Regions from separate parts of the Paenibacillus sp. FSL R7-0210 genome, predicted to be linked through region 1. Evidence: predicted binding sites of a transcription regulator. Region 1 holds the regulator's gene; the other holds the start of a gene.
The links. The regulator NrdR, encoded in region 1, represses ribonucleotide reductase genes. The targets are predictions, from matches to a motif close to AACACNATATATNGTGTT.

Region 1 (15,326 bases):
TGTCCCAGCTGCCAGCCGGTACCTGTACTGATTCTGTAATATTTATTTAGAGTCAGCGCCGCATTTACAGCCCGTTTCCAGGCAAGTTACATCTGAGTTATAACCGTTATGTATAAAGGCAGGCACTTCCTGCCCGTCCCGCCCATATAATGTGTGAAGATTGCTGATTATGGCGAAACGGAGCTCCGGCTCCGGTTCTTCACGGGAGGGATTGCGGGTGCTTAGCCCATTGTTGTCACTGCTGTTGCTTGCGTTTGCGCTTAGTCTGGATGGATTTGGTGTAGGCATTACATATGGACTGCGTAAAATGAAAATTCCCCTGCTCTCCATTATCATTATCTCGCTCTGTTCAGGGGTCGTCATTTATGGTTCTATGCAGGTCGGCGTGCTGCTGGCAAAGGTAGTCTCCCCGAATGCCGCTTCCAGTGTCGGAGCGGTTATTCTCGTCTTAATGGGCTGTTGGTCCCTGTTCCAGATGCTGACACAGAAGGAGAAGGAGCAGGAAGAGGCTGCGCCCGGGCAGGAGATCAGGAGGGAGACGGCTGCTGCCGCACAGAGTGCTGAGGCAGAGCTGAAGCCGGCTGTATTCTCGCTGGAGCTTCGCCATCTGGGCGTGGTTATACAGATTCTCCGCACGCCGTCTTCCGCTGATATGGATGCCTCGGGAAGCATCTCCTCCATGGAAGCCATGATCCTGGGGATCGCGTTGTCGCTGGATGCCTTCGGTGCCGGCCTCGGTGCGGCACTACTCGGATTCAGCCCGTGGTCCACCTCGCTGATGATCGCTGTATTCAGCGGGACCTTTTTGCTGATGGGAATGAAGACAGGACTGAGATTATCAGGCAGCTACTGGATGAAGCATGCCGCTGCGCTGCCCGCGATATTATTAATTGTAATGGGTATAATGAAGTTATTATGAGGTGAGTACATGATTATAGGCTTAACCGGAGGCATCGCTTCGGGAAAAAGCACCGTGTCTGCACTGTTTGTCCGCAAGGGAGCTGCACTGGTGGATGCCGATGTCATCGCCAGAGAGGTGATGCTCCCCGGGCACCCGGTGCTGGCGGCGGCGGTGGAGGCTTTTGGAGACCGCATTCTGCTGCCTGACGGTTCGCTGGACCGGGCAGGTCTTGGCGAGATTGTCTTCCGGGACCCGGAGGCGCTCAAGACACTGAATAACCTGACCCATCCGGCAATCCGCAGGGAGATTAAGGACAGAATGTATGCGCTTGAACAAGAGAATCCGCAGCGGCTCGTCATTGTGGACATTCCGCTGCTCTACGAATCAGAGCTGGATTCCTTGTTCGATCAGATTATTGTGGTCTATGTTCCGAGGAGGGTGCAGCTAGCCCGCCTCATGGAGCGCAGCGGAATGAAGCTGGAACAGGCTGAGGACCGGCTGAGGTCGCAGATGGATATTGAACTGAAGCGCAGGAAAGCGACATTTGTGATCGACAATAGCGGTGATCCTGAGTCTGCCGAGCTTCAGGTTGCCCGTCTGTGGGACAGGCTGGGTCTGATATGATGAAGTGGCTGCGCAAAAAAAGAGTCCTGCTGCTGCTGTTCATCGGCTTCACCGCGATCCTGTTTCTTGGCTCCAACTGGATGTCATGGTTTTATCCCATTTATTTTAAAGCAGAGATCCGCCAGCACAGCCAGACGTATGAGATGGACCCATTCCTGGTGGCGTCCATCATCCGTGTGGAGACCAATTATAAGACTGGCCGCGAATCCAAAAAAGGCGCACTGGGGCTCATGCAGCTCATGCCGGATACCGCCAAGTGGGCGCTCGAAAAGGCCAAGCTCCCCGACGTGTCGCTGGAGCGGCTGAAGGAAGAGCCCTCCTCCAATATTGAACTGGGCACCTGGTATTTGTCTACGCTGTCCAAGCAGTTCGACGGCAACCGTATAGCGGTCATAGCCGCCTATAATGCCGGACCTGGTAAGGTGCAGAGCTGGTTGGATGAAGGGCAATGGGACGGAACAGAAGCCTCTGTGAAGGACATTCCGTTCGGTGAGACCCGTCACTACGTACAGCGTGTAATTTATTATTATGATCAATACACCGAGCTCTATAGTGAGTTCTAGGGTGCTTGTTACTTCTGCTGCTGTTATGTAAAAAGAAGCATCAAACGGCCGGAGGCCGTTCGATACTTCTTAGGCAAGCTTATGTCGTGTGGGCAGGTATTATTTGTACTGACCTGCCAGTTGCTGTTCAGCCAGGGTTACAAGACGTTTAGTGATGTAACCACCGATCGAACCGTTTTCGTAAGAAGTTTTATTGCCTTGGTATCCGTCTGGGGAGAGGGTGATACCTAGTTCCTGGGCAACTTCATATTTCAGTTGTTCCAAGGCACCGCGTGAGTTTGGAGCTACCAGGTTATTGGAGTTGTTATTTTGGCTCATTGCTGTTCACCTCCTATCGGTTGGTAACTGTATTATGTGCCGGACATGTCAGATTCATAACAACAAATAAACGGTGTTTTCTGGAAATTAAATGATGCCCGCATAGCCCTTGTGTATCAAGGGACGGGGCCTGACCATTCTAATGATGAGGAAGTGAAGAAGCTTATGAAATGTCCTTACTGCGACCACACCAATACCAAAGTCCTGGACTCGCGCCCTGCCAACGAGAATAAGTCCATTCGCCGCAGGCGGGAATGCGAACTGTGCAGCCGCCGTTTCACCACCTTCGAGATGATTGAAGAGACCCCCCTGATTGTGATCAAAAAAGGCGGCAGCCGTGAAGAGTTCAGCCGTGACAAAATCCTCCGCGGCCTGATCCGTGCCTGCGAGAAGCGTCCGGTCCCTGTAGAGCGCCTGGAGGTCATCGTATCTGAGGTGGAGAAAAGCCTGCGCGGCATCGCTCTCGCCGAGATCGAGAGCCGCCAGATCGGCGAGCTGGTCATGGAGCAGCTCTACCCTGTCGACGAGGTAGCCTACGTCCGCTTCGCGTCCGTGTACCGCCAGTTCAAGGACATCAACATGTTCATGAAGGAACTGAAGGGACTGCTGTCCAAGACTGAGGAGCTGGACGGGCTGTAAGCTTCGCCGTTTAGAAGTGAAGGATTCGATTGGGGTAGTGGGGCTGGCCTTGAGGTTGAGAGGTCAGTTCCCGGGTGGAGCGTCTTGTATCAAAATTAATTTCGGAAAAGTGTTGACACTGAAAGCAGATTTCTGTATTATATAGAAGTCGCCTACGAAACACATTGATGAATAAGCGACTTGAGCTTCTCGCTCAGATCAGATTGTAGAATACATAATGTAATTCTAAATTGGCAAAATTGTAAAAAATATGGGGCCATAGCTCAGCTGGGAGAGCGCATCGCTGGCAGCGATGAGGTCAGGGGTTCGATCCCCCTTGGCTCCACCAATTTCATACGGACTCTTAGCTCAGTTGGTAGAGCAGTAGACTCTTAATCTATTTGTCCAGGGTTCGAGCCCCTGAGAGTCCATCACATGAAGAACGGCAGAGATGCCGTTCTTTTGCTGTTTCATGGAATATGGGTGATTAAGTAGGGGAACAGCAAGGGCTTGAGGTCCATTCCCGAACCTTGAACCCCGAACCCGACCCCGCCCCCGAACCCGAACCCCCGAACCCAAACTGCGAAATATGGTTTCCATCGAGTTCCTTCGGTTCTAGATGTGTCTAAAGGATTGCTACGGACCCCACAGCCCTTATTTTCTCTATTCAGTATAATTGAAAGGGCTAACGGACCGTATCGCGCTTAAGGCCTCTTCACCATCCAAATATGAGATGAAATCTAATAAATAGCGCCATCTGAGTCCGTAAGCTTGGTAAAATTGTGCTTTTTGTAGAAATAGGTGCGTCTCGGTCCGTTACAGCTGATTGATACCTCTACTTCTTCACGCTCACAGCCACGGAATTCAAGTGTTTTTACCATATCAGCTTTATAATTCATGCTCCTAAACATACGTTAAACTCTAAGCTGATATGTCCGATAACGCTGCTGTCCTCCGGCCACATCCAGTAACTGTTGTTCGACCAAATGATGCAGAATTCGTCTGGAGTGCCTATCCGTTACCCTGAGATGCTTAGCAAGCTCGAAAGGTGTGAATGCCCTGAGCAGACGTCTTGCGTAACGAAGGGTCTCCGCTTCCAGCCAAGTTAATGTGGAAGAAACATCCGTCGCAATGAATTTGCCGATAAAAGACAACACCAACTGCTGACATTGCTTGGGTTCTTCGATAATTGAAGGATAAGCGATAGGAAGAAAAGTCCAACTATCAAGGGCCAGTAAGCAATGCCGGCGGCATAGATCCTTGAAGCGTCTGACATCCAGATCTCTGGCGTGAGGTCCATAGCCTTGAATCTCAATCCCGCCTTTTGCACCTCCAGGCATATAAGCCAAGTCCAGATAGCGGTACCCGTTATTGAAATCACGCACTTCCCATTCTGGAAACAAATGATCGAAATTGCCGATTGCCGGAAACCATACCTTGCGGAGAAATTCAACTGTTCCGTGGCCTAATCCTTTGCCAAGTAACTCCTTGCGCCTGTGGTTGCTCTCATTCTTAAGATTGCTAACTAACCATTCCTCGTACTGCTGCTCAAATCGCGGCATCCGTACTCCTCCTCGAACGCTCAACTTAGTATTTATTTTTCCCGCAAAAAAGCCGCCTCAATACTCAACCCTCTCCAAGAATCTAACTCGGAAGGGGCAGAGCATTAAAAGCGGCGTGTGCTTCACAACCTATGTTTCTTATTATAGCGCTACAAATCCAGGAATCAATAAGTAGTTACAGAGGTTCTAATCGTGCAGTATACTATAGAGGATTTATATTTTTGTTTTCTTTTATTTATTGTTTGCATGTATATTATCCTTAAATCCTCATAGGAGGCTGAAATCAAACATGCTTGTGCCAAAAAGAATGGATAAACAAACAACTAGTGAGCTAGCTGAAGATGACTATTCAATTGACGATATTCTTGAATCTGAAGGTATACTGACGCCTAATGAAGCAAAAAAACTGTACAATGAGGTTCGGAGAATGCGTGAGGAAGAATGAATTGATAAAAGGGGAGAGTCCGATGACTAACAACGAACAAGCCAGATTATTCAAAGTAACCTTAAGCGATTGGAACGGTGCGGTGCGTGGTCGGCCTACCCGGAAGATTGCAATTTCTGCAAAGGCGTCGCTGTACGATCTTGCGGCAGTTACGATTGAATCTTTTGATTTTGATCTGGATCATGCCTTTGGATTCTATGATAATCTCAAAAACTGGACACGCTCTGAGGAAGGCTATGAATTATTTGCTGATGTGGGGGCGGGGGATAGGTTTCCTGGAGTGCAAAAAGCAACAATCAGTAAAGTTTTTCATACCCCCAAACAAAAGATGCTGCTCCTATTCGATTATGGCGATGAGTGGAGAATGATTGTTCAATATCTGGGAGAGACTGAAGTGAAGCCGGGACAAAAACTGCCTATGGTCACGGAGATCGAGGGAGAGGCACCGGATCAATATGGCGGCTTTGATGAAGATGAAGACGAAGAGGATGAAGAGGCATAGATGGAAATAATATACATATCGGATAGATATTAAAATCATGGGCTCGGGAGCCGGAGAAATGATGGAGGAATTAATCCACGTTATCCGGAACATTCCGAACCTTTTTTTTATTTACGCACTAATTTACAAACCAACGGTCGGTATGTATAATCAACAGTAATCATATTTTAATTTAATCTAATCTTACCTATGTAAGGCAGAAGAGGAGAATAGCAATGAAGAATGCAGACCGGCGGAAGCAGACGATCCGGCAGCTGCTGGAGGGGACCAAGGAGCTGCTGCGGGACAAGAGCTGTCATGCCATTACCTTGAAGGATATTATGGAGCAGTCGCAATTATCTAAGGGGGCGATATTTCATTATGTGAAGAGCAAGGATGAGATTTTTGCCTGGGTGCTGGAGGAGCGGCTTGACGCTGTGAATGATCGTTTTGAGGAGGAAGTAAGAGGCAGTATTGATAAAAGCTTCGACGGGCCGATGCATGCCATCGCCAGAAGTCTTGCCGGATTGGAAGACAGCCATGAAGCGACTAACAAGGTGCTTCTATACCTGCTGGGCAAGGAGAATGAACCGGCGGTAGCGGAGGTGCTTGAGCATTTTCATGAGCGGTCGGTGTCGGTCTCCAGGCAGTGGATTATCACGGGGCAAAAGTACGGGGTGATTAAAGAAACGGTGAACCCTGATGAGATGGCGGAGCTGTTCGTTCTGCTGTCATTAGGTCTGCGTGTGCGGGCGTCCCTGCGCGCCTCTTCCGGGACCCTTTCTGCGAAAGAAATATCCGGTATTATGGCTGGTATTCTGAAGAATTGAGATGAAGCAATATGAAGTAACAAGAAGGGGAGAGGTTAAATGGTTCCTTTTATAGCGCTCATCGTATCCTTTTTACTGTTCCGGGGAATAGGTCTACTAGGCTTGACGTATTGGAATGACTGGCAAACCGCCCTTCAGTGGGCTGTAGCTGTGATGCTGCTTTTCGGAGCTTCGGCTCACTGGGGACGGCGGCGGCCGGATTTGGTCAGAATGGTGCCGCCTGCTTTTCCGCAGAAAGAATGGATCGTGACGATTACCGGGATGCTGGAAATGGCCGGAGCTATAGGTATCCTGCTGCCCGCTTTCTCAGCAACTGCTTCTGTATGCCTGATCTTGCTTCTTATTGCCATGCTCCCCGCCAATATCTATGCAGCACGCATGAATATGACAATCGGGGGCAAGCCTGTGCCAAAATTACCGGTCCGCATAGGAATTCAGCTCGTTTTTATCACTGCAGTGCTGCTCGCATCCCCGTTACTCCACCTGCCTTAATCGTGAATAGACTCCAGCTCCTCCTTTACAAATTGCATCAAAAGCTTCTTGGATGAGGAGAGATACTCATCGTTACGTAATTGCAGCAGGCCTACGGGAATGGAGGCTTCCTTCAGCGTGACCTGGAGTCTCACCACATTCGGTGGTAACGGCGTAGATTCGAGGACGGCTCCTATAAAATCGATTTGCTGGACGAAGCCCGCAATGGCAGAGATTTGACTTACGGTATGCAGAAAGGGAGTTCCGGTGTACCGGGAGAACTGCTTCGATAATTGGGAATGATATAGACAGGTAGCTCCCCCGGCAATGATTGGATAACCAAGCAATTCCTCGAAAGCGATCTCATCTTTTGCGGCCAAAGGGTGGTTGTTCCCTGCGATAAAAGATATCCGCTCCTGATACAAGGGTTCGAAGTGATACGAAGATAGGTCAACAGGCTCTCCACAGATGGCAAAATCCAATTGATTCTGAAGCAGGGCATGCGAGAGCGAAGCGGTGTTACCGATCACAAAATGGCAGGATACATTAGGCTTATGCTCCATGAACCGCAGCAGTGACTTTGGTAGTATCTGCTCTGTCAATGATTCCAGCCCTCCGATCCTGAGCGTTCCGATCTCCTCTTTTTGCAGAGCTTTTGCCTGGTCCGCAACATAGTTCCAATGTCGGATCAGACTGTCGATCTCAGCGGCAAATATCCGCCCCGAAGCTGTAAGCTCAGAATCCCAGCCCCGTTTGAACAGCTTGATGCCCAGTTCCTTCTCCAGACGTTGAACCTGATTGGTGATTGTGGATTGTGCGTAGTTCAGTTTGGCGGCTGCTTTAGAGAAGTTTCCTTCTTGCAGGATGGTTTGAAATGTAGTTAGTTCTTTTAGGTCCATTAGCAGATATCTCCATCGGATAATTTGAATTTACGTATCATTTAATTCAATTATACAGAATAAAAGGCGGGGAGTACAATGAAGTTACACCAGTAAAGGAGTGAAGTGACATGCCTTTTGTCAGAGTCAGTTACTTGGAGAACAAATACGATGACCAACAGCTGCCTATCATTAGCCGCGAAATTATGAGTGCTCTAAGGGAATATTTTAGCGTGCCGCAAGATGATTTCTTTCAAGTCTACCATGCCCATAAAGCAAGCGAATTTTATTACAGTCCGAATTATTTAAACATAGAGCGAACGGATGGGCTGCTCTATATTCAGATTACGCTCAAATCCGGGAGAAGCAAGGAGCAGAAAAGGGGCTTTTACAGCAAGCTGGCCGAGACGTTGTCGAGCACACTGGGCATCAGGAAAGAAGACGTCTTCGTCGTGCTGGTCGATACAGAATTCGAGGACTGGACGTTTGGCAATGGCATCGCACAGATGATTGAATGAATGTTCATATAAGGAAGAGAGGTATTGGAATGAAGCATCGGAGAATTGCATCGAATGCTCTTGAAGCATTTGGAGACATTGCTCCTTCGTTCGCGCGTTATTCGGAGGAGGTGCTCTTTGGGGAGGTATGGAGAAGGGAGCAGTTATCGCTTCGGGAACGCAGTCTCCTGACGATATCGGCCCTGGTTGCCGGTGGACTTACCGAGCAGTTACCCTTTCATATCCGTCTGGCCCTGGAGAACGGTCTATCCGAAGAAGAATTGATCGAGGCAATGACTCACCTCGCCTTTTATGGAGGTTGGCCGCGTGCCGCATCGGCGATACAGGTTGCCAAGGGAATTTTTGAGGAAATATAACCAAAAAAAGCGCATGTGAGCGAAAGCTCCGTGCGCTTTTTTTGGTTTAGACAATTTTTATGATAAGAGGTTAGAAAATCGCTGTTTTTTCATTTTTTTTAGAGCTATACCCCAATTAGGTCCTGATGAATCGGTTTTTGTCGAGAATTGTTAAGAGTTTGTTTAGAGCTGTCTGATAGAATGGGCGCAGAAATGAAATTTTCTAAGGGGGCAGATGCTAGACTCCAGCAGAACTTGCAATATAGCGCACAGGATGAATGAACAAGGGGGAACGATACATTTGTTTAAGGGTAAGGGATTGAAAAAATATTTCTCGTTGTTACTCGTGATCAGCTTGGTTTGGACCGGAGCCTTTCCGGTATATGCGGGTTCAACGGACAATGGTGCGGCAAGCTGGGACAATGTTGGTCCGCTGCCAGACGACATCAACGTAAACGGAGTTGCTATTGGCTCAGATACTTTAGTTGCAGTGGGGGAAGCAGGGAAAATTGTTACCGCAGGCGGAACTTCGACATGGGCTGTTCGTGATTCTGGGGTAGCCGAGGATTTGAATAGTATTATTCATAAGGGCGCAGGCGGCGAATTCGTTGCAGTCGGTGACAATGGGATAGTCCTGACGTCAACAGATGGCGTGTCCTGGACACCCTCCGATGGCTCCGCCGGTTTTAACTGGAATGGAGTCAGTTACGGCGATGGAACATTAGTTCTAGTCGGCGATTCAGGAATGATTATGATCAAAAATGACAATCGCCCTGACTGGGAGATCGTATTCTCAGCCACTAATGAGAATCTGAACGCTGTGGCTTACGGTAACGGTAAGTTTGTAGCGGTGGGTGATAACGGTACAGTGGTAATGTCCAAAGATGGATCTGATTGGACCAAGGTGACAAGTAAAACAACCAACAAATTGAACGGAATCACCTTTGGCGGCGGAATGTTCGTAGCGGTTGGTGCGTCTGGAACTATTATTACTTCTCCGGAAAGTTCGAAAGGCGCAGCAAAGGTCCTTGAGTCGAAAGTGAACCTGAATGGAATAACTTTCGGAAACAGCGTATTTATGGCCGCAGGAGATGGAGGGAAAGTGTTTTCCAGCACCGATCTGGGGCAAACGTGGAAGCCAGAGACTACAAACGCAACGGCTAATCTTAACGGTATCGTATTTTTCCAAGGTCTTAATCAATTTATCGCAGCGGGTGATTCCGGAGAAATCATTATGTCTTATGTCGTTCCCAACATCCCGAGGGTGCTCAGTCTGACTCCAGGGAATGATGAGACCGATGTAGATATAGATAGAAATCTGGAGATCATGTTTAATCAGCCGGTGACGGCAGCCACTGGAGACGACAATAATATTAAAATTTTCAAGGCTGCGGATCTGTCCACTCCGGTTGAAACCATCCCGGCGGATGACGCCAGCAGAGTAACAGTAAATCCAGCTACCAATACGGTAACGATTAATCCGGGTAAGGATTTTGATGCAGGGGCTAAATATGCCGTTACAGTTGAAGCGAATGCTTTCACTAACGGTGCAAGCGGCAATGCAGCAATCGCAGCGGCTGAGTGGAGTTTCACGACAGTTGCCGGACCAGGAGATACGGAAGCTCCGACTGTAAGTGATTATTTTCCTGTGCCAGGGGCGGTAGGAGTAGCCATTGACACAAATCTGACGCTCACTTTCAGTGAGGATGTAACGACAGATAGCGGCAACATTGTGATTTATGACAGTATGGACGAAGGAAACCTAATGGTAATTCCGGTTAACTCAGAGAATGTCACGGTTAAGGATAACGTGGTAACCATTGTTCCGTATAAAGTTTTTAAAAACAGTACTACGTACTTTGTAAACATCGATGAAGGAGCTTTCAAAGATCTATCAGACAATGCTAACTATTATGAAGGTATCTCGGACAAGGACACCTGGAAGTTCACAACAGAAGAAGCGCCTGATACTACACCGCCGTTAACAATCGGCTTTACTCCTGAGAATGGAGCAACGAATGAAGAAATTGGCACCAATCTGGCTCTTACCTTTAATGAGGATGTACAGAAGGGTGAAGGCCAAATTAAGATAATCAACAGCACGAACAGCGAAGTTCCTCCTGTGACGATCCCTGTTGGTTCTGATGAAGTAATCGTTGACGGCAAAGTTGTAACGATTAACCCCGAGGCTGATCTGGATTATGGTGCAAGCTATTATGTCCAGATTGATAATGGTACATTTACGGATATGTCGGGCAACAGCTATGCCGGTATCACTAACAATACAACCTGGCGCTTTAGTACCACCAGCGAACCGGATACGACCGCGCCAATCGTAAGCACATACTCGCCTATGAATGGGGCAACAGAGGTAGCTATCGGAACTAACCTGGAGCTTGCTTTTAGCGAGAATGTACAAGCAGGGGAAGGCAGTATTGTTATCTACAACAACTCGTCTGACCAAATAGCGGCTACCATTGCTGCGAAGGACGTAAGCATTCTGAACAATGTAGTCACGATTAACCCGGCTGACAATCTGGAATATGGTACAAGCTACCATGTACAGATTAGCGGAGATGCTTTCGCAGATCTATCCGGCAACTTGTACTCCGGTATCGCAGACGACACCACGTGGCACTTCACCACAACGGCTGCGCCGGATACGACAGCTCCTGCATTAGAGCATTTTACGCCTGTAAATGGGGCAGCGGATGTAGCAACAGATGCTAATCTGACCCTTACCTTCAGCGAGAATGTAAAGGCTGGAGCAGGCAATATCGTCATTTACAATAGTGCGAATCATACACCGGCAGCGACGATTCCTGCGGCTTCAGGGAATGTAACTATCCATAGTAATGTAGTGACGATTAATCCTACGGATGATCTGAAGTATGGTGCGAGCTACTATGTACAGATTGGAGCCGGGGCATTTACTGATCTCGCAGGCAACAGCTATGCCGGCAATGCAGAGAGCGCAGTCTGGCAGTTCACAACTACAGATGCACCCGATCGGATCTCGCCAACGGTGATTACCTATTCGCCGGAGCCATGGGCCACAGAAATAGCAGTTAACGCGAATCTGACCCTTACCTTCAGCGAAAATGTACGGGCAGCGGCGGGTACTATTGAGATTTTCCGCAGCACCGATGATATTCATCCGGTCTTGACGATTCAAGCACTTTCGGACATGGTAACCATTCTAAATAATGTGGTCACCATTAATCCGGCTGCCAATCTGGAGCATGGTACCAGCTACTTTGTGCGGGTCTCTGAAGGAGCATTCACCGATAATGCTGGCAACAGCTATGCCGGTATTGCAGGCATTAACGCCTGGCGGTTTGTGACCACCAGTGCGCCAGATACAGCAGCGCCTGTAGTGACCTCTTACAGTCCGGCAGGCAATGCAACGCATGTGCCTGTATCGGCTGCACTCACATTGACTTTTAACGAGAATGTGCTTGCTGGAAAAGGCAATATTGAGATTGTAAATGCAGAGAATGGTGAAGTCGTTAAGTCGATTAAAGCGGACGACAAGACGCTAGTTTCGATTGCGAACTCAACCGTCAGCATCAACACGAACGGCCTGCTGAAGCAGGGCGGCAGCTATTACGTGCTTATACAACCGGGTGCTTTTACAGATGAAGCAGGTAACAGTTATGCAGGACTTGCGGATAGTAAGCTCTGGAGCTTCGCAACAGTTCCTGTTCCAGTCACGCCAACTGAATCTCCTACACCGGCACCGGGCGGCGGTTCAGGATCAGGGGGAGGAGCACCGGCTCCGGTTCCAACACCAAGTCCTCAGACAGAAAGTATTAACGCAAACGTTGAAAACGGGGCTGCTCAAGGCTCCATGGTATCCTCCGTTGTCATTACCCGCACCAAGGATGCGAACGGCGTGAAGAGTGATACTCTTACGTTCACATTGGAGCAGGCGATCCGGGCAGTCAATGAGCTTAAGGCGGCCGGGTCCAATATTGCCAGAATCATCGTGCCTGATAAGAATGATGAGGTTGCCGGAACCAGACTGACCATTCCAGCAGCTTCCAGTAAGCAATTTGCTGATAATCAGATCATGCTGGATCTATTCACAGTGAATGCTGAGGTGAAGGTGCCGGGCAGCTCAATGGCTGGATTCGGTACAGATATTTATTTCAACCTCGTTCCACTGAAGACATCACAGCAGAGCGCAGAGGTTGAAGCACTTGCCAAAGCACAGGTGCAGAGTGTATCCCGCGGTGCGACAGTTACGTTAGTAAGCCGTCCTGTAACGATTGAGACCAATCTGCAGAGCCGTCCGGTTACACTGGTATTGCCGCTTGGCAACTCTTCGTTAACGGCGGAGCAACTGAAGGCACTGGCGGTCTTCATCGAGCACAGCGACGGCACCAAAGAATTGGTCAAGGGAGAGATCGTACCTTTCGGCCAGACCGGAAAGTCGGGCATTCAATTTAGCATCAGCAAATTTAGTACCTTTACCGTTGTACTTGCACAAGATCCTGCGGTACAGGTGAAGGCGTATATGACGGGTTATGCCGATGGTACCTTCAAGCCAGGCAACAGCATTACCCGGGCAGAAGCGGCCAGCATCATTGCCCGCACTTTCAGCCAGTCCGCAGTCACTGCTGGTGTAGCGTATTCCGATGTTCCTGCCGGACACTGGGCGGCAGAAGCAATCGGTCAAGTGACGCGAAGCGGCATGATGAAAGGTTACACGGACGGCAGCTTCAAGCCGAACCAGACGATTACCAGAGCTGAGATGGCGACCCTTCTATCGCGCCTGATTACAAGCAGCGAAGGCCAATCGGCCGGCTTCAGCGATATTGCCGGACACTGGGCACAGGCCGCGATTGAGCGGATGTCCCAGGCAGGCATGATTACCGGCTATCAGGACGGAACATTCCGTCCAGACCAGACTTTAACACGTGCGGAAGCCGTAACCATCATCAACCGTGCTCTGAAGATCGCTCCTCTGACCAGCGCAGCCCAGAAATGGGCAGATGTCCCGGCAAGCTACTGGGCATTCGGCAGCATCCAGGCAGCATCTGTAGATCATACTGCGGAATAAAAAATCACGTAACAAACAGCCCTTCCAACCGTCTTAGACGGGGAAGGGCTGTTTTGTGTGCGGCTGAAGCTATAGGCTGCCACGAGAGCACGTGGGCCAATGTAATCGAAAAACCGACCACATTGGTCCGGCGTGGAGCGAGTGGGCCCAATGTAATCGAAAAACCGACCACATTGGTCCGGCGTGGAGCGAGTGGGCCCAATGTAATCGAAAAACCGACCACATTGGGCCGGCGTGGAGCGAGTGGGCCTAATGTAATCGAAAAACCGACCACATTTGTCCGGCGTGGAGCGAGTGAGCCCAATGTGGTCGAAAAACCGACCACATTGGTCCGGCAGAAGGTGGCTCAGCGCTATCGGCGGTATCACCCGCCCGCCAGGGGACGTTGTTCCTGATCATGCTGGCCGCTACTTACTCCCTACTTACTGCCCAACTCCCACCGCAGATTCCAGTGGTAACGCTGGTCCAGCTCCTCGTGCCCGCTGAAATACTCTACAAGCCGTTCCACGCTGAAGCTTCCATCTGGCTGGCTCCGAAGCATGGCGATGGCGCACATCCCCTTATCGTTGTTATGCTCGTCCAGCTGTACCTTAATCTCCGGCCCGCCCTGCTGGCTGATGGTTATAACCGCGCCGGCTTGCGACCAGTTCGTAACGCCTTCATAGATAAAAGCAAAGATGACGATCCGGCTGATCTCGGACAGGTGATGTCCGTTAATCCGCAGATTCTCGCCTGTGACGATGGAGCCGGTGCGGTCATCCCCGTCCAGCGAGATGTAGGGCGGCCGGTTCAAGCTGCCGAACGATTCGCCGAGCGCCTGGACCGTACCCTTAAGGCCGTTCTTCAGCTCGAACAGACAGCCGAGGTCCAGGTCAATGCCTCTGCTTCCGAACCACCCGGAGGATGGAGTCTGAAGCCAGTTAAGATTGATAAGAATCTCTCCTGCGGCTCCTGCTCCCTGCTGGAGACGGAGGGTCTCCCCGTGCCGCCTGAGTACGATGGTGTCCGGGTTCAAGGGCGAAGCGGAAGGAGCGGCTGGTGCTGCGGGAGGCAATGAATCGACCGGCTTAGGCCGTGACCGCAGCTCCGGAAGAACAAAGGGGGAGTTGCGGGCAGGTTCGGCTGTTCTGGAAGCTTGAACAACGGGCAGGATGTCCTTGACCTGTATTCCGAAGCTGTGGCAGAGCGCGGCTAAGCCTCCCGCATAACCGGAGCCGACCGCGCTGAATTTCCATTCGTTCTGATATCTGTAGATCTCCCCTGCCACAATGGCAGTCTCCACGGAATAACCGCCGCCCAGGCGGTACTGGAGGAGCTCCGTTCCATCCGCAGCGTTCATAATGCGCAGATAGGGATCGGAGAGCAGCGAGAAGCTCTGCTGTCTTGATTCCGCCTCATAGATCGTCAGGGCAAAGGCAATCCGCTCAACCTCCGCAGGAATTAGACTAAGCTCTACAGCAATTTGTGTATCGTCAGCGGGTCCGCTATGGACTCGTTGCGCGGGCGGCAATATCACTACAGACTGGTCCGGAGCCGCAGGATTGCCATAGAAAATAAGATCCTTCTCTGTTGCAACCTTCTGCGACGCGGTAAGTAAAAAAACGGAGAAATCAATCTCGACCCCAGCCCTTGCCTCATTCCAGCCCATGCCTACGATGATGCGGCCGAGGAGAGGATTGTCTTTGGTTAAGCTGCATTTTTGCCCCTTGATAAGCTC
Region 2 (15,326 bases), 3.3 Mb from region 1:
GCCCTCTGCGCTTGTTCCCGATCCCTGAGCCGGGATGAATGCCGATGTCCGCAATCTGGATGGTGGTATTGATCCTCTCCAGTGAACGGGAGGCCAGCGCATCAATAGCTATAATGACATCCGGGCTGGTGCGGTCCACAATCCCCTGCACCACTTCGCTGGATTCAATCCCCGTCAGGCCGAGCACTCCGGGAGCAATAGCACTGACATTCCGGTACCCGGGCGAAATCTGGTCGGGCACCAGCTCATAGAACTGGCGGGTAATCAGTGCATTCTCAACGACCAGCGGGCCGAGCGAGTCAGGCGTCACATTCCAGTTGCCCAAGCCTACGATAAGGACCTTGGAATCGCGGTCAATGCCGATTTCATCCAGAAAGTGCTCGAATTCCCGGGCAAACACTGTGGAGACCTTCTGCTGCAGCCCGGTGTCCCCTCCGCGCAGCCCAGGCACCTCCAGGGTCACGTAATTGCCGATAGCCCGTCCAATCGCCTGAGAACCGGCAAGATCTGCTACAGCAAGTCTCGTGACCTTGATACCGTCCGCTTCTTCCACTTCCTCATTGACACCCGGGATCGGCGTATTGGCGTGCCGCTCTGCCATTTCCTTCGCTTCCACCGCCAAGTCCGTACGTACCGAATACAGCTGAAGATCCAGTTCCATTCTTAGTTCAGCCTCCTTTTGCATATTGCTGATAGTGTGCGAGAGAAAGCCTCCGTTTATACAAACCGCTCTAAGGGAATTACAAAGCTTTTTATCTTGCTTTTTGCTACCCTTCATGCTAAACTATTTTAAGTTGTGAATCATTTGTTGATTTCGAATGTCTTTCAGGAGGTGAATGCAATGCCAAATATCAAATCCGCGATAAAACGCGTCAAGACGATCGAGAAACGCCGTGCACTGAACGCTTCCCAGAAGTCCGCTCTTCGTACAGCTGTGAAAACTGCTGATGTAGCAGTGACTGGTACGGAAGTTGAAGTAGCTCAGGCTGCTTTCCAAGCGGCTTCCAAAAAGCTGGACAAGGCTGTAACTAAAGGCCTGGTTCATAAAAATGCGGCTGCCCGCAAAAAATCCCGCTTGGCTAAGAAATTGAACGCTCTCAAGGCTCAAGCCTAAGCCAAGGGCGACAATCATAACGAGCACTGAAGAACCTGACCGCTATGCTGCATACGGTTAGGTTTTTTTATGCTCGTTAACTTCCTTCATTGAATTCCGCTGTACAATCAAAGAGCCTGTCCATCCCATGACACACGCGGGTGGACAGGCTCTTTGATTCGTTCCATGTAAGGCCGCTCTATTCAGGCTCCAAGGCGCAGCATGAACATCTCCAGCCCCAGCACCTTATCGACAGCTCCCGTCTTCATCTGATAGTCCAGATCCGCCAGAATACTCAGGATCTGCCGCAGCCGCTGGCTTCCGAACTTATGAGCCTGCTCTCCGGCAAGCTTCACTGCATACGGATGCAGTCCGAGCTGGGAGGCAATCTGTCCCTGCGAATAGCTAAGGGCTGACAGATCCTTGACCTGCAGGATGATTCTGAACTGCCGGGCAATCAGCGAAGCGATCTTGATCGGCTCCTCCCGCTGCTTGAGCAGCTCATAGAGCGTATTCAGTGCCTTGTCCAGGCGCAGATTCGCGATATCCTCCACCAGTGTGAAGATGTTCTGCTCCGTCCCCCGGTGGACCAGACTCTCCACCGCTGCCGCATCCACCCGCCCGCCAGTACCGGCGAACAGACACAGCTTGTCCATCTCTGCAGACAGACCCTGGAGTCCGGTTCCGCTGCTTGCAATCAGAACCTCCGCTGTCCCCGGCGCAAGGGAGCAGCCGCGTTCGCGGAAGCCCTTCTCCACCCAGCGCAGCAGCTCCTCCGTACCCAGGGGATTGAAGGCCAGCACGGTGCCGGCGGTCTTGATGCTTTTGACGATTTTTTTACGTTCATCCAGCTTGTCGCCGTTCACCATAAATACAATCACACTGAACTCGGCAGGATGCTGCATATATTCGCTCAGCATCTCCACGTTATGTTCCAGCTTCGCCTTCTCCTTGCCTGCCGTGAACAGAGCCGCATCCCGCACCAGCAGGAGCTTGCGTTCTACCATGAACGGAACCGTCTCCGCCTCTTCAATGACCGCCTGAACCGGAGTTTCGGAGAGATCGAACGGGATCACGGCGAAATCGCGGTCTTCTTTGGGGATCAGGTGTTCCTCCAGCATGGCCGCGAATTCATTCATCCGGAACTTCTCACTACCGTACAGCAGGTACAGCGGAGAGACCTTTCCTTGCTTGATGTCTTTGGCCGCCGTTTTGGCATCCATCCCGCCACTTCCTTTTTCATTTACTTGCCTGGTCCGTATCAGACACATACATTCGTACATTTTAACAAAAAAACGGCTGAAAACATAGGTATCACCATTATCACTTTGTCCTGACCGGGGCGCAAGCCAAAACGGAGCAACCTCGGCAGCCAGGGCCAAAGTTACTCCGTTTCAGCGGCGCATCTATATAAACGACGGAGGGAGCAGCTCTAGAAACTCTCCCGGCCGCCGGTCATACCGATGATACTCGCATAGCCTGTAATTCATGTCCTCTTGCCTTAGCATATTCCGCAGGCCGGAAGAACGTTCCGGTTATTTATCGGACGTTGCCGCGTCCGGGGTAATAGCCGGGCTGGTGACTGGTGAAGCAGACGCCGCCGGAGAAGCGGTAGGCGCTGAAGAGTTGGCAGGAGCCGGAGAAGCGGATGGGGCAGGTGTCGCACTCTCTGCTGGAACCGTGTATACCTTCGTCGTCTGCGTACCGTCCTCAAGCTGTAGCACATAAGTGAACTGGGTGCCGTCTTCCGACCACACACCGGAGACCCAGTTCCCCTCCAAAGGAAGCGAGGTTAATACCGTTCGTTGTTGTTCTTCTCCTTCTGCGGTTAAGCTGTAGATTACAACATGCTGGCCAGTCATCTCAGCCATATGCTGCCCGTCGGGTGAAGTCCACGAGGCCTGCGCAGCCATCAGCATGGCTCCTGCCTCGTTAGCGGCCGGAGTCGGCGCTATCCGTGCATCCCCCTCAGCCGCTTTATCGTCCGCTATATTCTCTTGTGTTGGCGCACTCGACGTCGTGCTTTGGGGCTCCGCCGACCGGTTATCCGCTTTCTTGGTGCTCTTGGGGCGGTCCGCCGGAGGCGAAGTAGCGGCGCGGTTGCTGATCGGAGCTTCGCTTACCGCAGGCACCTTGTCTGAAGGCATACCACCGCCGGCTGCGGCTGGTTGATCAGCACCCTCACTGGGAGCAGGCGGTGCAGATTTCAAATTAACGTCTGCAGATTCACTAGGCGTGGCCTGATCCATCTTATTAAGATCACTGCTGCTGCCGCTGTTATTCTGTCCGTCCGCCTGCGGGGCGTCTGCACTGCTCTCCGTACTCATGCTGGAGTTCGCCGCTCCGCCGCTCATTAATTGGGATGACATATCCAAGTCTGCGCCGGGCAGACTCTTCGGCATATTGAATACGGCGATGAGCAGAATCACCGCTGCCGCCGCAGCACCAATGCCTGTCCGCGCAGCCAGTGAAGGGCCCTTGGACTTCTTGCCCCGGTTATTTGCACGGGAGAAGGGAATAACCTTCGGATCTTCCGGCTCCATTACGGCAGGCTCTTCCGGGACACCGCGGTCCAGCTGTTCAAGCTGAGGCAGGATAGAGTCAACCAGACTGAAGGGGGGCTTCACATCGGGAAGCTGCTCCAGCTGCTGGGAGAGCAGCGTCAGCCGGTCCAAGACTTCCGCGCAGGAAGGACAATCGTCGATATGACGGAACATTTCAAGCATTTCTTCCTGACTGAGATCATGATCTAAATAGCGGTGCATCCATTCCATCACCTCCGCGCACTTCATCCTGACACACCACCTTTCTGATACTCCTGAAGTCTATTCTGCAGCTGCTGCCGCGCCCGGAACAGGTACGATTTGACCGTGTTCAGAGGCAGATCCAGACAGTCTGCAATCTCGTTGTAAGAAAAATCCTGTAAATAGCGAAGCACGATTACCGTCCGGTGATGCTCCGGAAGCTGGTCGATGGCCTCACGGATATCCTCCGCCAGATAACCCGACATCACTTCGCGCTCTACGTTATGTTTTTTATCCTGGAACACCATTTCGTGTTCATCGATAGAAACGGTAGGCTTCGTTCTCCGGAATTTGTCTATACATATGTTGGTTACTATTCGCTGAACCCATGTTTTGAACTGCGCCTTCTCCTCATAGGAGCCGATCTTGGTGTACACCCGGATCAACGCTTCCTGGGAGACATCCAGAGCATCCTGTTCATTATGCAGAATGTAGAAGGCCGTCTTATATACATGCCCTTCAATTTCTCGCAATAGGGTGATTAGAGCGTCGCGATCGCCCGCTTGAGCGGCTCTGATGAGTTCCTGCTCCACCACGAAGGTTCCCCCTCTCTATGCAATCTTACTGACGCGCAAGACTGCGAATTTGTTGCAAGCCTGTAATGATTATTTTAAAAGATAAAAACGATATGCTTCGCGCATAAATGTTCCTTATCTTTCTCGCTGAAACGGTACCGTCCTAAAAAAGGACAGCAAAGCCGTTTCTACTTGTAGTCCACAATCCCTACTAAGCATACAAGGGATGCTGCTATCATTCAAATACTCTTTTCATAGAAGTTGGTTACAGAAATGACATGAGAAGCAGACCGTCCCGTACCTGACTTACGCTACGACCGAGACGGCTCCTCTAATGTATATAATATAGTTGCGCACACCAGGAGCACCGCATAATTCTCCCTGGAGTCATCATCAAGCACATATACTTCTCCCTGCTCAAAAAGTTGCGGATGATTATAGTTACGATACAGCTTATAAATGGCTCCCGCGCTCACCCTGCAGCCGTGGACTGCAGTTCGAATCTCCACATAATCGGCTTCTTCCACTACCAGTGTCGGGTACAGCTTGCTGCGAAGATCGTCGCCAGTCATGGCATCACCTTTCAGGTATACTTCTCAATGTCCGCAGGCGCCTCTGCACTCTGCCTCTATTATAAGTATTGCCCGAAGCGGCAGCAATTCCATCATTTAGGCATATCTAGCTCTCAACAAAATAACCCCACAAAGTGGGGCTTTAGCGTAGGTGATGACCCAGGTACTTTGCGGGGACCCCAAAACATATAAATTCAACAAAAAAATGCCCTGCCCCATAGAGGCAAGACATTCCTGTTGTACATGTATTTCACTTGCCTTGAATCTCCTTGAACTTCGCTACATACTGAGCAGCCAGCTCTGTGATCTGGTCATAGCGGCCTTCCTTGGCCGGTGCGGTCAGGTTGCCGCCGATGCCGACAGCGATGCAGCCGTTCTTGATCCATTTCTCCATATTGTTCAGATCCACGCCACCGGTAGGCATAATGTTAACATGCGGCATTGGCCCCTTAACCGCCTTGACATAGTCCGGTCCGAACGCACTTCCAGGGAACAGCTTCAGCACATCCACACCCAGCTTCAGGGCTTCCTTCATCTCATTCAGCGTCATGCAGCCCGGCATGTAAGGAATGCCGTACAGATTACACATCTTAGCAGTATCCTCTTCAAAAGACGGGCTGACCACAAATTCCGAACCAGCCAGAATAGCTATTCTTGCCGTCAGCGGATCAAGCACAGTACCGGCACCAATCACGGCGCGGCCCCCGTATTCTTCCACCAAGCGCTTAATCGCTACTTCGGCTCCCGGAGTCGTGAAGGTCACTTCGATATTGTTCAGTCCGCCCTCGATACAAGCCACCGACATGGCATAAGCATCATCGGCATTATCCGCGCGAATAACGGCTACTACGCCAACAGAGGTGATATTCTGCAATACTTTAATTTTCTTCATGATTGTTACTTCCTCTCTGGTTATATATTCATAAGAATAATAATTTAGATAAACTAATTTATCTATTTTACTAACATCAGGCTTTATCCTTCTAAGAAAATAGTAATAACATTGCCGCTAACAGTCAATATATATTTATTCAGGAAGCATTATCAATCCTTCGAAAATATTCAAAAACGCTTATTTATCAAGGAAAAACGAATGTCTTCCCCTGTTCCTGTACAAAATAAGCCCGCAGAATGAGCATTGCTATATTGTACAAAACCGTTTTATGTGATAATTTCAACTTATATTCTATTCCAAACCATAATAACGTGTTCATTTTAGGAGGAACTATTCATGAATAAACAGCTGGATGCAGTCACCTTCGGGGAGCCGATGGCCATGTTCTACGCCAATGAAGCCGGCCCCCTGCATGAGGTCACTTCCTTCTCCAAGGCGCTGGCAGGTGCGGAGAGCAATGTAGCCACCGGATTATCACGCCTGGAGCATCTGACCGGTTATGTGACCAAGCTTGGCGAAGACAACTTTGGCCAGTTCATCACCTCGGCGCTGAACAAGGAGAAGATCGATACCGCAAGCATCACAACGACCAAGGAATTCTCCACGGGCATGCTGATCAAATCCAAGGTACTCACTGGAGATCCCAAGGTGGAATATTTCCGCAAAAATTCCGCCGCCTCCAAGCTGAGTCTCGCCGACTTCGATGAAGATTACTTCGCTTCCGCAGGCCATCTGCATGTGACCAGCATCTCTTCCGCACTCTCGGCTTCGTGTCACGAGTTCTCGCTGCATGCCATGGAGTTCATGAAGCAGCGCGGCAAGACCGTATCACTGGACCCGAATCTGCGCCCGACCCTGTGGCCAGACACCGAAACTATGGTTAATACGATCAACGATCTGGCTACCCGCTGCGACTGGTTCCTGCCCGGACACGGAGAAGGCAAGATTCTCACCGGTCTTGAGACTCCGGAGGAGATTGCTGGGTACTATCTGGAGCGCGGCGTATCCCTTGTAGTGATTAAGCTCGGTCCTGAGGGCGCTTACTATAAGACCTCTGCTGGTGAAGAGGGTTATGTGGACGGCTTCAAGGTCGAGCAGGTTGTCGATACGGTCGGTGCCGGAGACGGCTTCGCGGTTGGGGTGATCAGCGCTATGCTGGAGAAGCTCAGCGTAGCAGAAGCCGTGAAGCGCGGCAATGCGATCGGCGCACTCGCCGTGATGTCGCCTGGCGATATGGATGGCCTTCCCACCCGTGCCCGGCTGGAGGAGTTCATGAGCGCAGGCGTATAGCCAAAGAGCAGGTGCTCTGCTGCCGGCAGCGCCAGGCTTCAGCATGAACACACATTAGCACAGCAAAAAGGGTGTCCCTGAGCCGACAGACGGCTGGGACACCCTTTTGCATATGTAGCATGAGAGAGGTGTGGCTGAATTGCAGGTAGTACAGCATGGTTATGGCTCACTTATGGCTCAGTTACAGCTCAGTTACGATAAGTCAGTTTCATCCGAGCATTGTTCCTGTGAACCGGCAAGTCGTCATTCCCAGCAGTTCGCGCGGCAAAGTACATAGTCTTGCTCAATGTACATAATCCTGCTCTCAAACTATAGACTTACGGACCGGAGAGCCGTTATTTGGGGAGTTGCTGCACTATAGCAAGCCTAACGGACTCAGATGACGTTAAGCCGCACTTCGCGGGCATCTAGCGCCCTAAACAGCAATTTAACGGCTCCTGAGTCCGTAAAACTAACAAAACCCTTCTTTTCCGCACAATAACGGCCCCTGGGTCCGTAAAGCCGTGGATTCCTGAGCAGATTTCCTATAAGTTGTCACCACGATGGACCTTTCGCCGCCCCGACCTGCTCTATTCCGGCTTAGCCGGCGGCTGCACCGACTCCCCCTGCTGCAAGGAAGGCGGGAACCTGTAGGTGATGGGCATCGCGCTGTCCGCATCGTTGATCAAAGAGAGCATGATCTTGGCCGCCTGCATCCCCATCTCGTAAGCCGGCTGGCGGATCGTTGTAATATCAGGATTATAGATCCGGGCGAATTCGGCATCGTCGATGCCGATGACCGACAACTGGCCGGGGATCGCAATGGCATTGCGGTTCGCATATTTAAGAATTTCGCCCAGCACCAGATCATTGGCGGCAAGCAGCGCTGTTGGAGGCTCGGGAAGCTGCAGCAGCTCGTCCAGTGCAGATGCGATGTCTTCGCGTGACACACTTCGCATATACGAACCCAGCAGCGGCAGACCCGCTTCCTCCATCGCTTTTTTGTACCCGCTCATTCGCTCCTTGCGCGGGGTAATCGCATGTACGCCAAGCGGCAGGGATAGAATAGCAATCGCTTCATGGCCGTGGCCGGTCAGCTCCCGGATAGCGGTCTTCACCGCCATCTCGTTATCCAGCAGCAGGCTCTGGGTCGTGATCCCGTCAACCAGCCGGTCCATGAAGACCAGCGGATATTCCGCTTCAATTAATCTGGTGTAAGGCGCAGGCTGATCTCCCGCCGGAAAAATAATCAGGCCATCCACCTGACGGGCGACCAGCGTCTCCACATAAGTATTCTCCTTATCGGCATTCTCGTCCGAGTTGCAGATGATCACCTGAATCCCATGGCGCTGCAGCTCATTCTCGATCGCCCGGATACACTGGATGGATAGCGAATAATCAATATTGGCTACAATAATGCCAACCATATGCGTGCGGTTCTGCTTGAGACTGCGGGCAAGCCCGTTGGGCTGGTAATTCAGCTCATCGATAACCTCGGCAATGCGGTTTTTGGTCGCCTCACTCATATACTTGAACCGTTTATTCAAAAATTGCGAGACTGTGCTTTTCGATACGCCCGCTTTCTTAGCCACATCCTCAATAGTCAGCTTCTTCATTGATCCCGCTCCACTCTTCGATATCGAACTCCAGAAGTAAACACAAATCACGTTTACTTAGAGATATTATCAAAAAGTATAGCTTTTTTTTAGTAAATTATCTATATGAATAGATTGAAAATACGAAATAAGTGGATACGGCGTCTAAGGCGTGAGACAAATACACTAAATGACTGGGCCGCACAATGGTAACGGACAGAGATGCGCTTATTTCCCCGAAAAGCAGCATTATAATAGCCCTGCGGACTCCAGTGCTCTTATTCACTGTTACTCAGCCGATAAAGACGCGTTTGAACTACAATAAGGGCCTTGCAGTCCGTAAGCGTGGTCAAATGTGCCAAATCGAGAATATAAAGGCTTCACAGTCCGCAAGGGACATAGATAACAGGCAAATTGGAGGACTCCCTGCCTTCACAGGAATTCCTCCATCGACCGAATGGAACATCTCATGATCAGCAAACTATTCCAGCACACATCCTGCATCTGTACTCTAAGATGATCATTTTTTTATTGAGGAGGCATCAATTTTCACACCGTATTCCTCATACCACCAGTCGTAGAACCATTGATCGCCCGACTTCATATCAACCTCTGTACTCCGTTGCTCTCCATTAACTTCGTAGTGGACTATGGTTGCAGGATCTTTAGAATCAACAGTAAGCTCTCCATAATGGATTTTGGAGACTACTTCTACATTTTCTGTGGTGATCTCACCCGAAAGTTCCTGTGCATTGCCTGTTGCAATATCATACAGCTTATTATGCTGTGTATAACCGCCTCTTCCATCTTCCGTGTAATAAACAACCAGCAGCTCTGCCTTTTCGGAATTAAGGGCCATAAAAGACTTATAGACTTTATACGATTCATCTAAGGTTAGTAATTCTCGGGGAACAGGAATCTTACCCTCTCCTGCCTGTCTGACATCCATCACATACAGCTTGGCCCCTGACCTTTTCTGATTCTCTCCAATTTTATAGCTGCTGCTGGAAAACAAAAGATAATCTCCCGCTCCGAATAAACTTCCCAGCGACAAATAGGACTGTGCACCTCCTGCATACAAAGGAAAAACATACAACCGCTGTGCTGAATCCGCAGATAGCTCTGCATGCCCTTTAGGAGTCAAATAAAGAGTATATGGCTCTGTATTGTGTGTGTATTTAGGCTTGAGATTGTCAACCATTGGCGGCGGAGGCGACCAGACGATTCCGGCGGAAGTCTCAACAGCCATTGCAGCACTCTTATTACGGTCTAGCGGAAGGGGCATATAATACTTAAGCCCGCCTAGTTCAAACTCTGCCGAGATCATGTATAGACCCAGGCCTTGCGGAGGCGCCGAAGGAGACGCCGAGGGCGTAACCACAGCCGCTCCCGAGCCAGGCTTAAAGACCGCTGCCAGCCTCCCTGCCGGATCAAGCCCGGCCCCTGGGCCAAACGGCCAGATCAGCGTGACGAGCAGCAGGATGGCTGCCAGTCCGCCGAAGGCGGCCACCCGCCCGAACGGGCGGCGTAGTCCGCTTTTGCCCGATGAGCCTTCTGCTGCAGCCTCTTCAATCCGCGCCATGAGCTGCGGTGTGAATCCCGGCTCCGCAAGCGGGTTCCGCCCGGCTTGCTTATACCAGTCCTTCTCCCCGCTCATCACCTTCACTTGCTCCTTCTCTTGTCTTGTCTTCACAGCTCTTCCTCCTTTATCGCCGTTCTCACTTTCTCTCTGGCCCGTCCGAGCCGGGATTTGACTGTTCCCTGCGCGATCCCGAGCAGAGCGGACATCTCTGCCACCGGCAGGTCCTGCTGAATATCCAGCACAAGCACCTCCCGGTACTTGTCCGGCAGCTCCATGATAATCTCCCAGATGCGGTTAGCGTATTGATTACCGATGGCCTCTTGTTCTGCGGACATGGTGCCTCCCTTATCCTGATAGCTGCCCAGCGGAGTGAACCTCCGCCAGAAGCTGTTGCGCCGTAAGCTGAACGCGGTGTTGCGCGTGATGGTCAGCAGCCAGGTTTTCAGGGTAGCCTGTCCCCGGTACTTGCCGATGCTCTTGTAGGCCTTGAGAAATACCTCCTGGCTGATATCGTTCGCCTGCTCCCGGTTGCGGGTTAAGACATAAGCATAATTCCATACGTCCTGGCCGTAGGTCTCCATCATCTCGCGAAGCGATACCGATGAGGCACAGGTCATGCTATACGTTAGTTCTTTACTCTGCATGTTCTCTCCCCTTCTCACCTAATAAGACTCCTGCCGGCGGATATGGTTCCCTGTTATTGTAAAACTGAATATGCGGATTGCACTTTCTGCAATAGAATTGCCGATATTTGCCGTTAATCTCCATTCTATTGTATTTCCTGCATTAGAATTTGAAGAATCTGCTCAATTAGCCCCTGTTAGCTGAAATCAAGTGTACAAAATACAACAGATCTGACTTCCTCCTAAATTTAAGGAGCATCTAATGTACGAAGTGCAATGAAATCCAGATCCCCCGAAGGCTAAACGCTTTCAAAAAACACAGCCGTTTCCCCTTCCCGCAAGCCCCTGTCTGCACCATTCCGCAGCCCCGCAAATTGCTTAAAAAAAATACTAATAAATTATAAGAGAATAGAATGCAGGCGGGGCGTGGGATTGGCGGTTTTAAGCTCTGTTTTGAGGGGCCGTAGAGGTCTGTCTGTCTCTTGACTTTTCAATATATGGTATATAAAATGATTAAGCATTACTAAATATAGTGTATATAAGAGCTAAGCCCATAAATCTAGTAAAACTGCTATTCTTCACTTGTCAAGTAGAATGGGCAACATGTTATAGGAGGTTAGGAGCCATGTTGATTGCTTACGATTCCAAGACCGGCAACGTCAGAAGATTCATTAACAAACTGAAGCTTCCGGCGGTTCAAATCGAAGAGCATATGACGATCGACGAGCCTTACGTGCTTGTTACATACACTACCGGATTTGGACAGATTCCAGAGAAGGTGTCAACATTCCTTGAACGAAACCATTCCAGGCTCAAGGGCATCGCCGCGAGCGGCAACAAAAACTGGGGCGAGCTATACGCGCACAGCGCAGACTTAATTGCACAGCGTTACAACGTACCGGTGGTCGGCAAGTTTGAATTGTCGGGAACCTTCGGGGATGTACAGCGCATAAAACAGGAGGTGGACCGGGTTGCGGCATATTGAATTGAACAACATGTTGATGAAGAGAGACGAAAGCGGCTTTTTCCAATTGGATAAGGACCAGGAGGCAGTAGCCGAGTTCATGCAGGATGTGGAGCGGCGTAGCCTGACATTCACGGATACGAAAGCCAAGATTGATTATATGATTGCCAATGACTACTACGAGGACCTGTACGACCGCTACTCCGCTGCTGAGATGGAGGATGTCTACCGGATCGCCCATGAATATAATTTCCGCTTCCCTTCCTATATGGCGGCTTCCAAGTTCTACACAGATTATGCTGTCAAAAGCAATGACCGTAAGCAGTACCTGGAGCATTATCCGGACCGCGTAGCGGTAGTGGCTCTGCATCTGGGACGGGGCAACGTGGAGACGGCCCGTACACTGGCCCGCTCGATGATGGAACAGCGCCTGCAGCCGGCGACACCAACCTTCCTCAATGCCGGTAAAAGCCGCCGCGGCGAGATGGTCTCCTGCTTCCTGCTGGAGATGGACGACTCGCTCAATTCTATCAACTATGTGCTGAATACCTGCATGCAGCTGTCGAAAATCGGGGGCGGCGTTGCGGTCAATCTGTCCAAGCTGCGCTCGCGCGGCGAGACCATTAAGGGTGTGGAGGATGCGGCCAAAGGCATTATGCCTGTCCTGAAGCTCATGGAAGACGGCTTCTCCTATGCGGACCAGATGGGCCAGCGTAAGGGTTCGGGTGCGGCTTATTATAATATTTTTGGCTGGGACGTACTTGAATTCCTGGACAGCAAGAAAATTAACGCCGACGAACGGACACGCCTGAAGACGTTGTCTATCGGCCTGATCGTGCCTAACCGCTTCTACAAGCTGGCACAGGATAATCAGCCGCTGCATGTGTTCGCTCCTTACACAGTCTATCAGGCGTATGGTACGCACCTGGATGACATGGATCTGGACGTCATGTATGATACCCTGCTTGCTGATCCGCGCGTGAAGAAAAGAATCGCCATGAGCGCACGCGACATGCTGACCAAGATCGCCATGATCCAGCTTGAATCGGGCTATCCGTATATTATGAATAAGAGTAATGCCAATAACGCCCATGCCCTGCGTAATGTGGGCCAGATCAAGATGTCCAACCTGTGCACCGAGATTTTCCAGTTGCAGGAGACTTCAGAGATTAACGACTACGGTCAGCAGGACGAGATCCGCCGCGATATCAGCTGCAACCTGGCTTCCCTCAACATCGTGAACGTGATGGAGCACGGCAAGATCCGTGAATCCGTACATGAGGGTATGCTGGCACTGACGGCTGTCAGCGATATGACTACTGTCTCCAACGCTCCGGGCGTAGCTAAAGCGAACAAGGAAATGCACTCCGTAGGTCTGGGTGTAATGAACCTGCACGGCTATTTCGCCAAGAACAAGGTGGCTTATGAGAGTGAGCAGGCCCGTGATTTCGCACGCACCTTCTTCATGACCATGAACTATCACTCGATTGAGAAAAGTATGGAGATTGCCGCTGAGACCGGCGAGACCTTCTATGGATTCGAGCAGTCCGACTATGCCAGCGGCGTGTATTTCGACCGTTATATAACTACAGACTACCGTCCGGTTACGGCAAAAGCACAGGAACTCTTCGAAGGGATCTACATTCCTACAACTGAGGACTGGAAGCAGCTGCGTGACAAGGTGATGAAGCACGGCCTGTACCATGCTTACCGTCTGGCGATTGCGCCGACCGCAAGCATCTCGTACATCCAGAATGCGACCTCCAGCGTCATGCCGATTGTAGAGCAGATCGAGACCCGCACGTATGCTAACTCGACCACCTACTATCCGATGCCTTACCTGCGTCCGGACAATGTGTTCTACTATAAATCCGCCTACCAGATGGACCAGTTCAAGGTCATTGATCTGATTGCGGAGATTCAGCCTCATATCGACCAGGGTATCTCAACGGTTCTGCATGTGAACAGTGATGTTACAACCCGTGAGCTGGCCCGCTCTTACCTGTATGCGGCGCACAAAGGGCTGAAATCCCTGTACTACACCCGGACCAACAAATTGTCTGTCGAGGAATGCCTGGCCTGCTCCATCTAAGAAGGTCACAGGTACAGAAAGGGAGAATATACGATTATGAGCGCAATTCAAGCCGTGAACTGGAACCGTCCCGACGACGATTTCTCACTGATGTTCTGGAACCAGAATATTATGCAGTTCTGGACCGACGACGAAATTCCATTATCCGATGACAAAATGTCCTGGCTCACGCTGAGTGAGATTGAAAAGGACTCTTATATGAAGGTGCTGGGCGGACTGACCCTGCTGGATACGATCCAGGGCGGCGTAGGCATGCCGCAGATTATGGAGCATGTGGACGGCTTGCAGCGCAAGGCGGTCCTCGGCTTCATGGGCATGATGGAGCAGATTCATGCGAAGTCGTACAGCAGCATTTTCACCACACTGGCTTCCACCGAGCAGATTGACGGGATTTTCCGCTGGGTGGAGGACAATACGTTCCTGCAGTTCAAGGCGGAGACGATCTCGGAGTATTATCAAAAGATCGAGACGAAGAAAGACCTCTATCTGGCGATGTCTGCATCGGTTCTGCTGGAGAGCTACCTGTTCTATAGCGGCTTCTTCTACCCGCTCTATCTGGCCGGACAAGGCAAAATGACCTGCAGCGGCGAGATCATCGACCTGATCCTGCGTGATGAGAGCATCCACGGCGTCTATGTCGGCGTGCTGGCCCAGGAGATTTTCGAAGAGCTGTCCGAAGAAGACCAGAGCGATGTCTACGAGACCCTGGTCGGCCTGCTTCGTCTGCTCCACGCGAACGAGGAGCAATACACCGAGCAGATCTACGCACCGATCGGTCTGGTGGAGGAAGTGAAGACCTTCCTGCGCTACAATGCCAACAAGGCGATGATGAACCTCGGCCATGATCCGCTGTTCGATGAGGAAGAGATTAACCCAATCGTCCAGAACGGGATCAGCACCCACACGAAGCAGCATGACTTCTTCTCGAAGAAGGGGAATGGGTATGTGCGGGCTATGAATGTGGAGCCTTTGCGGGATGAGGATTTTAAGTTTTAAGTGGAGAGATTGAACTTGTAGACTCTGATTTCGGGATAGTCGTGACTCCAGAGAAGTTTTGGACTTCCGGCCGCTGTTGTATACAGATTTCCTTGATTAGACCGCTGTTCGCGGTTGAAATCCGTATACAAAGGCGGACGCTACCGCTCCTACAGTTCCAAAATTCCCTTCCGCCATTCATCCCTTAATTTGTATATTACAAGTTCAACCTATTGGATGGTATGTAGAATAAGCACCCGGTCGCTTGGACAAGCTGCCGGGGCTTTTTTTTGTGATACACCTTTTCAGTTCCCTCAAAGGTTCTGAATAAATCATCGAAACCCAAG

Region 2: a site for NrdR is predicted at 11,468-11,485, ahead of nrdI (class Ib ribonucleoside-diphosphate reductase assembly flavoprotein NrdI). Genes of this name have one in related genera too.

The regions. Positions count from the first base shown of each region.
Region 1 covers NZ_JBBPAR010000001.1:3,918,931-3,934,256, reverse strand. The annotation lists gene mutM (DNA-formamidopyrimidine glycosylase) at 1-39, shown strand, start outside; gene ytaF (sporulation membrane protein YtaF) at 218-919, shown strand; gene coaE (dephospho-CoA kinase) at 929-1,525, shown strand; gene MKY64_RS16910 (lytic transglycosylase domain-containing protein) at 1,525-2,088, shown strand; gene MKY64_RS16905 (alpha/beta-type small acid-soluble spore protein) at 2,188-2,406, opposite strand; gene nrdR (transcriptional regulator NrdR) at 2,572-3,045, shown strand; tRNA gene MKY64_RS16895 (tRNA-Ala) at 3,298-3,373, shown strand; tRNA gene MKY64_RS16890 (tRNA-Lys) at 3,383-3,455, shown strand; gene MKY64_RS16885 (transcriptional regulator) at 3,939-4,586, opposite strand; gene MKY64_RS16880 (hypothetical protein) at 4,876-5,031, shown strand; gene MKY64_RS16875 (IS1096 element passenger TnpR family protein) at 5,054-5,533, shown strand; gene MKY64_RS16870 (TetR/AcrR family transcriptional regulator) at 5,749-6,342, shown strand; gene MKY64_RS16865 (DoxX family protein) at 6,382-6,834, shown strand; gene MKY64_RS16860 (LysR family transcriptional regulator) at 6,831-7,712, opposite strand; gene MKY64_RS16855 (tautomerase family protein) at 7,823-8,209, shown strand; gene MKY64_RS16850 (carboxymuconolactone decarboxylase family protein) at 8,239-8,565, shown strand; gene MKY64_RS16845 (Ig-like domain-containing protein) at 8,846-13,609, shown strand; gene MKY64_RS16840 (TerD family protein) at 14,028-15,326, opposite strand, start outside.
Region 2 covers NZ_JBBPAR010000001.1:587,243-602,568, reverse strand. The annotation lists gene gpr (GPR endopeptidase) at 1-661, opposite strand, end outside; gene rpsT (30S ribosomal protein S20) at 842-1,114, shown strand; gene holA (DNA polymerase III subunit delta) at 1,297-2,316, opposite strand; gene MKY64_RS02650 (anti-sigma factor family protein) at 2,629-3,885, opposite strand; gene MKY64_RS02645 (RNA polymerase sigma factor) at 3,882-4,433, opposite strand; gene MKY64_RS02640 (hypothetical protein) at 4,724-4,984, opposite strand; gene MKY64_RS02635 (bifunctional 2-keto-4-hydroxyglutarate aldolase/2-keto-3-deoxy-6-phosphogluconate aldolase) at 5,235-5,876, opposite strand; gene MKY64_RS02630 (sugar kinase) at 6,216-7,169, shown strand; gene MKY64_RS02625 (LacI family DNA-binding transcriptional regulator) at 7,739-8,764, opposite strand; gene MKY64_RS02620 (hypothetical protein) at 9,264-10,436, opposite strand; gene MKY64_RS02615 (RNA polymerase sigma factor) at 10,433-10,969, opposite strand; gene nrdI (class Ib ribonucleoside-diphosphate reductase assembly flavoprotein NrdI) at 11,574-11,933, shown strand; gene nrdE (class 1b ribonucleoside-diphosphate reductase subunit alpha) at 11,920-14,004, shown strand; gene nrdF (class 1b ribonucleoside-diphosphate reductase subunit beta) at 14,041-15,000, shown strand.